One region of the Neobacillus sp. K501 genome, then DNA from elsewhere that is predicted to be linked to it. Evidence: riboswitches for the same ligand, from Rfam matches in the RefSeq annotation. Region 1 holds a riboswitch; the other holds the start of a gene.
What was found. Region 1 has a riboswitch for S-adenosylmethionine ahead of ACWM35_RS15900 (homoserine dehydrogenase). Riboswitches for the same ligand answer to the same signal wherever they lie in the genome.
Positions count from the first base shown of each region.

Region 2: linked by a shared signal. The riboswitch ahead of metK (methionine adenosyltransferase) and the one ahead of ACWM35_RS15900 (homoserine dehydrogenase) in region 1 are both predicted to bind S-adenosylmethionine.

Region 1 is NZ_JBSLYA010000007.1:19,601-24,036, forward strand. Features, by position in the region: gene recX (recombination regulator RecX) at 1-768, opposite strand, end outside; gene ACWM35_RS15890 (YfhE family protein) at 913-1,047, shown strand; gene ACWM35_RS15895 (YfhD family protein) at 1,152-1,340, shown strand; gene ACWM35_RS15900 (homoserine dehydrogenase) at 1,391-2,404, opposite strand; SAM riboswitch class I at 2,474-2,583, opposite strand; gene ACWM35_RS15905 (hypothetical protein) at 2,705-3,292, opposite strand; gene ACWM35_RS15910 (hypothetical protein) at 3,306-3,779, opposite strand; gene argH (argininosuccinate lyase) at 3,929-4,436, opposite strand, start outside.
Region 2 is NZ_JBSLYA010000002.1:641,969-646,404, forward strand. Features, by position in the region: gene asnB (asparagine synthase (glutamine-hydrolyzing)) at 1-686, opposite strand, end outside; gene metK (methionine adenosyltransferase) at 915-2,114, opposite strand; SAM riboswitch class I at 2,397-2,523, opposite strand; gene pckA (phosphoenolpyruvate carboxykinase (ATP)) at 2,743-4,329, shown strand; gene ACWM35_RS07735 (DUF2584 domain-containing protein) at 4,424-4,436, opposite strand, start outside.

The sequences.
Region 1 (4,436 bases):
CATTGAAAAGCCTTTTCGGTATAAGGCTTGCTTCATTTTTTGCTCATATTCAAATCCAGTGTATTTACTATACTTCCTCTGAGCTTTCTCACCTTGGTGTTGGATTGCTTCCATCTCTTCATCGTCATCCTTTTCAACTTCAGCTTCATTGATGGCAATTTGGATGACAGCAAAGGGGTATCCCTTCCTAAGCATCATTTGCTCGGCCTTCTGTCGCAAAATTCGCTCAGACTCCTTTTTATTCTTAATAAAAAATTTCTCACATAGCTTCGTCGCTTTTTCAATTTGCTCTGATTGTGGATACTCTTTTAACGCATTGTGAATGATATTTTGGGTTACACCCTTTTCCTTTAATTCGCTGGTAATTACATCTGGGCCTTTATCTGTTGTATTTTTTTGCGTTCTTACATAGGAAAAAGCGAATTCCTCGTCATTGATATATTTTTGACTTGCCAATTTATGGAGAGCTTCATTAACTGCTGGTTCTTCCATTTCTTTTTGAAGGAGATACTCTTTTATTTCCTTTTCGGTTCTCATTCTTCGAGCCAAATAATGAATGGCGAGATTATACGCCTTGCGAATATCATCTTGATACTGAATTTCTAAAAACGAAAAATCATCAAGCTCCATGCCCTTTTTCAATTGAAATTTAATTAAGACATCACTATCGACACTAAAGGCATATTCCTCACCTTTGCCGTAATCCATAAAAATATTAAACCGATCCTGATTTTTCTTCTGAGTGGTGATTTTCGTAATTATAGCCATCCTTTTCACCTCAAGATAACTTTACCATATTTTTCACGATAGTTTGTATCATTCCTTTCTTAATAGGTAAAAATGGAAGATGTGATTTATTTTTTACCATTTAGCTTTATCGATTAACAATACATGTTGAAAGGAATGAGCAATATGGCTGAAAAGAAGAAAAAGGATAAGGATAGAGGGAAGTACAGCTTAACGAGTACACAAGAGGTATTATATCAACGTGAATTTAAAATGGCAGACCGTGCAGGCGGATTTACTGATAGAAAAACAAAGCTATAAGGATTTTTGGAGTTTTTTCCATTCATGAACCCTTTTCAAAAGTAAATGCTAATAAGGGAACCTTTCTAGGTCCCTGTTAGCTCATTTTGAAAGGGGTTTTATTAATGGGTCGTGCGCAAGGACATAAAACACGTGATAAAAATAAAGGGTCACTTCCACAAGTGCCAAAAAACATGAAGTCAGACGGAATTGATGTGGAATATTCCGCTGAATTTGCAGACGGAGCAGATCTCGAAGCTACTGCTCGTGCAAATGCAGCTAACCAACGTGTAACAAACAAAAGAAGAAAGTAAAAAAAATTCATAAAAGAGAAGCAGCGGTCTTATGCTTCTCTTTTAAGCCTTTAATAAACTGCTAACGATTCAGATTCAGCTTTTCGAATTCTATTTTTACTCGGTTTATTTTGACAAATATAGACCAAATCCTCAATAACCGCACTGGCGGTTGGGAACATGCCTGCACCAGGACCTTGTAAGGTGATGTCACCAACAATGTCAGTAGAAACATTTACAGCATTTTGTACCCCTTCTACATGATAAAATGGATGGGATTGGTTCACTAATACAGGCTTAATAACGGCCTTAATTTCACTGCCTTCCTTACTTATGTGAGCTATATGTTTATATCGTAGGCCATCCTTTATTGATGCTTCCATAAGATTACTAGTTATTGAGGTAATCCCTTCCACTTCAACTTCCTTCCAATTCGGTTCCGCACCAAAAGCAATTCTGCTGAGAATCATCGTTTTATAAAAAGCATCAAAGCCCTCCACATCATTGGTCGGATCAGCTTCAGCAAAGCCCTTCTCTTTCGCCAGCAAAAGCGCTTCTTCAAAGGATTGCTGCTTCTCCCTCATTTCTGTCAGGATAAAATTTGATGTCCCATTAAGGATTCCTTGAACCTTTTGAACTCGATTTACCTTTAGTAATTGCCTGATGGTTTGGATAATTGGGATTCCTCCAGCAACGGTTGCTTCATAGCCAATAGAAACATTTTTATCTTCCGCAAGCTTCTGCAGCTCTCTTCCATGATGTGCAAGCATTTCTTTATTTGCAGTCACAATGTGAATGCCTTTCTCTATAGCTTTTTTTAAAAAAGTAAAGGCTGGTTCTCGGCCGACAATTGCTTCAACAACCACATCCAGCTTTGGCAGCTGTAGTATCTCATCCATATTATCGGTAATCAAAATATCCTCGGCAATATTTCGTTCCAATTGCTTATTCTTAACGAGGACGGCCGCTACCTCTACCTTTTTCCCTAAAACCGTCTTTAGCTCTTCTGCATGTGAATGAATCGTTCGATAAACTCCTTCTCCGACTGTTCCAAATCCCAGTATTGCCACTTTGATTACCGTCATTTCCTACACCCCTTTGAAAGAATATTAAAAAAAGAAAACCCTCTTCATAAGAAGAGGGTTTGCTTCCTCCTCTTATCTTCCAGGCTAATATTAACCTGCAGGAATTAGCACCTTTTCAAGATTACTTGATGGTTGCCGGGCTTCATCGGGCCATGTCCCTCCGCCACTCTGGATAAGAGTTTTATGTACTTTTTTTATTATCATATTATTAGGAATTTTAGTTGATTCCTCTAAAACTGTCAATATATATTGAATATTACATTTACTCAAGATTCAATCTGAGTACTTTAAATTCCAAAACTATATAACTATTGCTCGAGTGATCTCTTCAATAGAAGCTCTAAAAACAGGATATTTATGGTTATGTAATGCAAGTATATCCTCGTCTTTATTAAATCCAATTTTAGGGAGTATTGCTTCCCCATCGAGTGAAATAGCAATCGCTCCTATTTCTTTAACGTTTATTCCCTTTTTTGCCAATCTCCTTAATTCTTCCGGTATCCCCTGAATAATTTTCTTTGCAAATTGTTTCCGATTCCCGTCATGGATATCGACGATCAACGAAATTAAATATAAATAGACATCCTTTGGTTCCTGATAATCTAAAATATATTCTGATAAATCCGATTCCTCAAGTTCTCCCTTCAGTATGGAATCGTACGTTTCTTTTTTTAATGGAAATAAACTAAATATTCCCTTGGTTCCCATGTCTGTGTTTAAAACATTGTAAACCTCAGGGTTTTTTTTCATTATTTTCATCACATAATCTTCAGAAACATGCCATTCTGCTGGGTAAATTTTGTAATTAAGCTCTAACATACTAGGAATGTCACTAAGTGATGCTTTCGTTATCTTATAAAGATTGGATTTTTCATATTGTTCATTCACAATTTGCACTCCTTTACTTTTCAATTTTCTCAATCATTTCCTTGTAAAAATCGCCTTGATCAACATCATATAAATGATATGATTTTTTAATCGTATCACGTGCCTGTGAACAGCCTTCTAAGAAATGCTCGATAAATTGTGTCCATGCCTTCCATTGTTTTTTGTCATTTCTATTTTGAACAATTTGTCTATGATAAAATTCAAAAATTACATCAAACAGGTTCAAATAATAATAAATAAAAGCTTCTTGCTTTGCTTGTAGGAAGGGATCTTCTTTATTTTCTTTTTTAGATAACGGATGGTTATCATAAATCCCCCATAACTCAGGTTCATCAATTAAGATTTTATCTATTTCTAAAAGGAGCTTGTTGTGCTCAAGTATAGCCGTATTCCTAATCGTAATTTTATTAAATCGATAAGTTATGTAACTAGTAATGACTGATACGATAAATGAAATGATCGAAATTATTAACGCTATTTTATCCATACTTTCCTCCTTAATCTATTACGATAGTTCTATAAATCTATTTACTTTTTCATTATTAACGATTTCTGAATCATTCACAAGTATGTATACTTTATCTTCCAATTGAAAAAAGCAGAATAGTACCAAGAATACCTATTCTGCTTTTTCAATTATTTATTTAGTTTATTTGTAGCTAACTGAATTTGTTCCATCACCTGCTCGGGCGAGGTTCCTCCAAAGCTGTTGCGTACAGCGACAACATGCTCGGGTGATAAGACTGTGTAAATATCTTCTTCAAATAACGTACTAAACTCCTGATATTCTTCAAAACTTAAATCAAGCAAATACTTTTGCTGCTGAATCGCGTACAAGACGATTTTTCCAATTACTTCATGGGCATCACGGAATGGGAGACCCTTTCTCACTAAATAATCTGCTATATCCGTAGCATTCGAATAATCATTGTTAATCGCTTTTCGCATGACATCTTTATTCACCGTCATCGTTTCGATCATTGGCGCCAATAATTGTAGTGAACCTTCGAGTGTTTCTACCGTATCAAACATTCCTTCTTTGTCTTCCTGCAAGTCTTTATTATAAGCGAGTGGCAATCCCTTAAGAACTGTAAGTAATCCGATTAAATTTCCATAAGTACGACCTGTTTTCCCTCTTAACAGC
Region 2 (4,436 bases), on a different contig from region 1:
GGTTGAAAATGTGCTTTCCAATAGCGTTTAATATCCATTGGTGAACCAATTTTCTTAGTAAAATAATGCCCCGGCTCGAGCTTCTTAATTCCCTTTGTCATGGTTCTTGGTTCAGGAACGAATTGATAGGTTAAATAATGCTGCAGGGATTCATAGTCTAACTCTTCATTTTCTAAAGCAAGGAGAATGCTTTTTTTCTCAGAAGCAAAAAATGTTTTTTCGCCTTCATTAAAATAGAAAAATGGTTTAATTCCAAAAGGATCACGCGCCCCATAAAGGGTTTGTTCTTGCTTATCCCAGATGACAAACGCAAACATCCCACGCAATTTTTCAACTGCTTTTTCCTTGAGATGACTATAAAGGGCAATAATGACTTCCGTATCCGAGTTCGTTGCAAATGTTAATCCTTCTTTGAGAAGTTCTTCACGTAATTCCACATAATTATAAACTTCTCCATTAAAAATGATCCAATAGCGCTCATTTTCATACGTTAATGGTTGATGTCCACATTCTATATCGATAATACTCAAACGGCGGAAACCAAATTGAATATTCTCATCATAGTAAAAGCCATCATCATCTGGACCACGATGGGTAATTAAATCATTCATATTTTTAAATTGTTGTTTTTGATCATCACGATAGTTTTGTGCTTTGTCATGTACACAACCAATAAAACCGCACATTATGTACCTCACCTACTCCATTTCTAAATATCCATTCTAATAAACATACCTTCTAATACTACCACTATTTATTTGAAAATGGCAGTGAGAATGGTTGGAAAAATGAATGATAATATTTATTTTTCACGATATCCGTTTATCTTAAACTTAGACGTAAAATAGAAAACGGGAGTTACATGTAAAATGCAACTCCCAGTAAAAATTCTAGCTTAACTACAGCATTTTTTATTAAATGTTAGCTTGTGTACGAAGTGATTCAGCCTTATCTGTACGCTCCCAAGGAAGATCCACATCACTACGGCCAAAATGTCCGTAAGCAGCTGTTTGTTTATAGATTGGGCGACGAAGATTTAACATATTGATAATTCCAGCTGGGCGAAGGTCGAAGTTTTCGCTGACAAGATCAACTAGTACTTCTTCACTAACTTTTCCAGTACCAAATGTATCAACAGAAATGGAAACTGGTCTTGCAACACCAATCGCATAAGCAAGCTGTACTTCACATTTGTCAGCCAGTCCAGCTGCTACAATATTTTTCGCTACGTAACGTGCTGCATAAGCTGCAGAGCGGTCAACTTTTGTTGGATCCTTACCAGAGAATGCACCGCCGCCGTGACGAGCATAACCACCATAAGTATCAACAATAATTTTACGGCCTGTTAAACCAGCATCCCCTTGTGGTCCACCAATAACAAAACGGCCTGTTGGGTTAATGAAATACTTTGTATTTTCATCAATCAGTTCTTGTGGAACAACCGGATTAATGACATATTCTTTAAGGTTACGTTGAATTTGCTCTAATGTTACTTCAGGGTGGTGCTGTGTAGAAATAACAATGGTGTCAATACGAACAGGCTTGTCGTTTTCATCGTACTCAACCGTTACTTGAGTTTTACCATCTGGGCGAAGGTAAGGAAGAAGCTCATCTTTACGAACCTCTGTTAAACGGCGTGCAAGCTTATGTGCTAATGAAATCGGAAGAGGCATAAGCTCTTTTGTTTCATTACATGCGTAACCAAACATTAAACCTTGGTCACCAGCACCGATTGCTTCGATTTGCTCATCCGACATTAAACCTTCACGTGCTTCGAGTGCTTGGTCAACACCCATCGCGATATCAGGTGATTGCTCATCGATTGAAGTTAATACCGCACAAGTTTCAGCATCAAAGCCGTATTTTGCACGGGTATAACCAATTTCTCTTACCGTTTCACGAACAATTTTTGGAATATCAACATAAGTAGAAGTCGTGATTTCCCCTGCAACTAATACTAAACCAGTTGTTACTGAAGTTTCAGCAGCAACACGGGCATTGGCATCCTTTGCTAAAATAGCATCTAAAATTGAATCAGAGATTTGGTCACAGATCTTATCCGGATGACCCTCAGTTACTGATTCAGAAGTGAACAAACGACGTTTCTTGGACATCTGAATTCCTCCTATATAATGATATAAAGTGAGGTTATCTGTGTGGGTAATATGTATAACCTTGCCGTTTAACCTCGGGTTGATACGGAACTCATTCCCTTAGTAGTATGAAATAAACAAAGGATTTTTATGAATAGAAAAGCAAAAGCGCCTAGACGCTGGAGCTAGACAAAATCCCTCTGAAATTCTCATGATGGAAACAAAGATTAGCGATTAAAGTCACGAAATCACAATAAAAAACCTTTCCGTCATCTGAGGAAAGGTTGATTTACGCGCCTTTCACTCTTATCGTTCAAGGCATAGCCTTGCTTCAGGTTTAGCACCTTTGCTCGAGAAATAAATTCGTATTACTCGATTGCAGGTTGCTGGGTTTCATTGGGCCTGTCCCTCCACCAGCTCGGGATAAGAGAGTATCCGTTCAAGGTAGAATCATACCGCACAATGTCGAACTGTGTCAATGAATTTTTTAAGGATTCCCCCGACAAAAAAAGAACTTTTTCCAATAATATTATATAGTATTAAATACAACCTAATTTCGTTAATTAGTATAGACTATTGAATCTAATGTGTTATACTATTTGTATGGATATATTACTGATAAAAACATAAAAAAGGAAGGGTACCCTCGATGAATTCTGTTCATATCCCAAACGAATTAACTCAATTATTAGATGGAAGTAACGTGCAACTCCAACTTTCTGTACCACAATTAGTTGAAAAGATTTTGTCTCGAAATGAAGGAAAGTTGACTTCAACAGGAGCTATTAGTGTTTCTACTGGTAAGTACACTGGACGTTCTCCTCAAGACAAATTTACAGTGATGGAAAAATCAACGAAGGATAAAATTGCATGGGGTTCTTTAAATCAACCGATTTCAGAGGATGTATTCCAAAACCTGTATCATAAAGTATTGGATTACTTAAAACAAAAAGAAGAAATTTTCGTTTTTAAAGGATTTGCAGGTGCGGATAAAAAATCCCAGTTACCGATTCAAGTTGTAAATGAATACGCTTGGCATAATCTTTTTGCCCATCAATTATTTATCCGTCCAAGTGATGAAGAATTATTAACACATAAAACAGGTTTTACGGTAATCTCTGCCCCAAATTTTAAAGCAGATCCTGCAGTTGACGGTACAAACTCTGAAACTTTTATTATTATCTCCTTCGAACAGCGGACTGTTTTAATAGGCGGTACGGAATACGCAGGCGAAATGAAAAAATCTATTTTCTCCGTCATGAACTACTTATTGCCTGAAAATAATATTTTCTCGATGCATTGTTCTGCAAATGTGGGACTTGAAGGAGATGTAGCATTATTCTTTGGTCTATCTGGTACTGGAAAAACTACGCTATCAGCAGACCCTAATCGCCGCTTAATTGGTGATGACGAACACGGGTGGTCCTCTAATGGAGTGTTCAATATTGAAGGCGGCTGTTATGCCAAAACAATCAATCTTTCACGTGAAAAAGAGCCACAAATTTTTGATGCTATTCACTTTGGCACCGTGCTTGAAAATGTCATCCTCAATCCAGAATCTCGCATCGCGGATTACGATGATGCTACGCTAACTGAAAATACGAGAGCAGCCTATCCGATTCAGGCTATCGATAATATTGTTCAGCCAAGTATTGCTGGTCATCCGAATACGATTGTCTTTTTAACGGCGGATGCCTTTGGTGTGTTACCTCCTATCTCAAAGTTAACGAAAGAACAAGCGATGTACCATTTTTTAAGCGGTTACACATCTAAGCTTGCTGGAACAGAGCGGGGCGTTACTTCACCTGAAGCAACCTTCTCAACATGCTTTGGTGCGCCGTTCCTGCCGCTTCCTGCCACTCGTTATGCAGAAATGCTTGGAGAAAAGATTCTTGAACATAATGCGAATGTCTTCCTGGTGAATACAGGCTGGACGGGTGGAGAATACGGAGTGGGCAGCCGGATGAAGCTCTCCTATACAAGAGCAATGGTTCAAGCTGCACTTGAAGGTGAACTAAATCATGTGGAAACCGTAAAGGATGAAATTTTCGGTTTAAATATTCCTCTCCACATCGCCGGTGTTCCTGATGAAGTTCTACAGCCGTACAAAACTTGGGCTGATTCTGATGCCTATGAAACGAAAGCAAAAGAATTGGCTGGAAAATTCCGCGAAAACTTTAAAAAGTTTACGAAACTATCTCCAGAGATAGAAGTAAAAGGCGGACCTATTGCCTAGCTAGTTGTAAAGAAGCCCTTATCAATCAGATAAGGGCTTCTTTACATCACTATATGGAATACCAAAACAAAAGGCAGGAAAAATCATTCCCTGCTTAATTCGTTGAA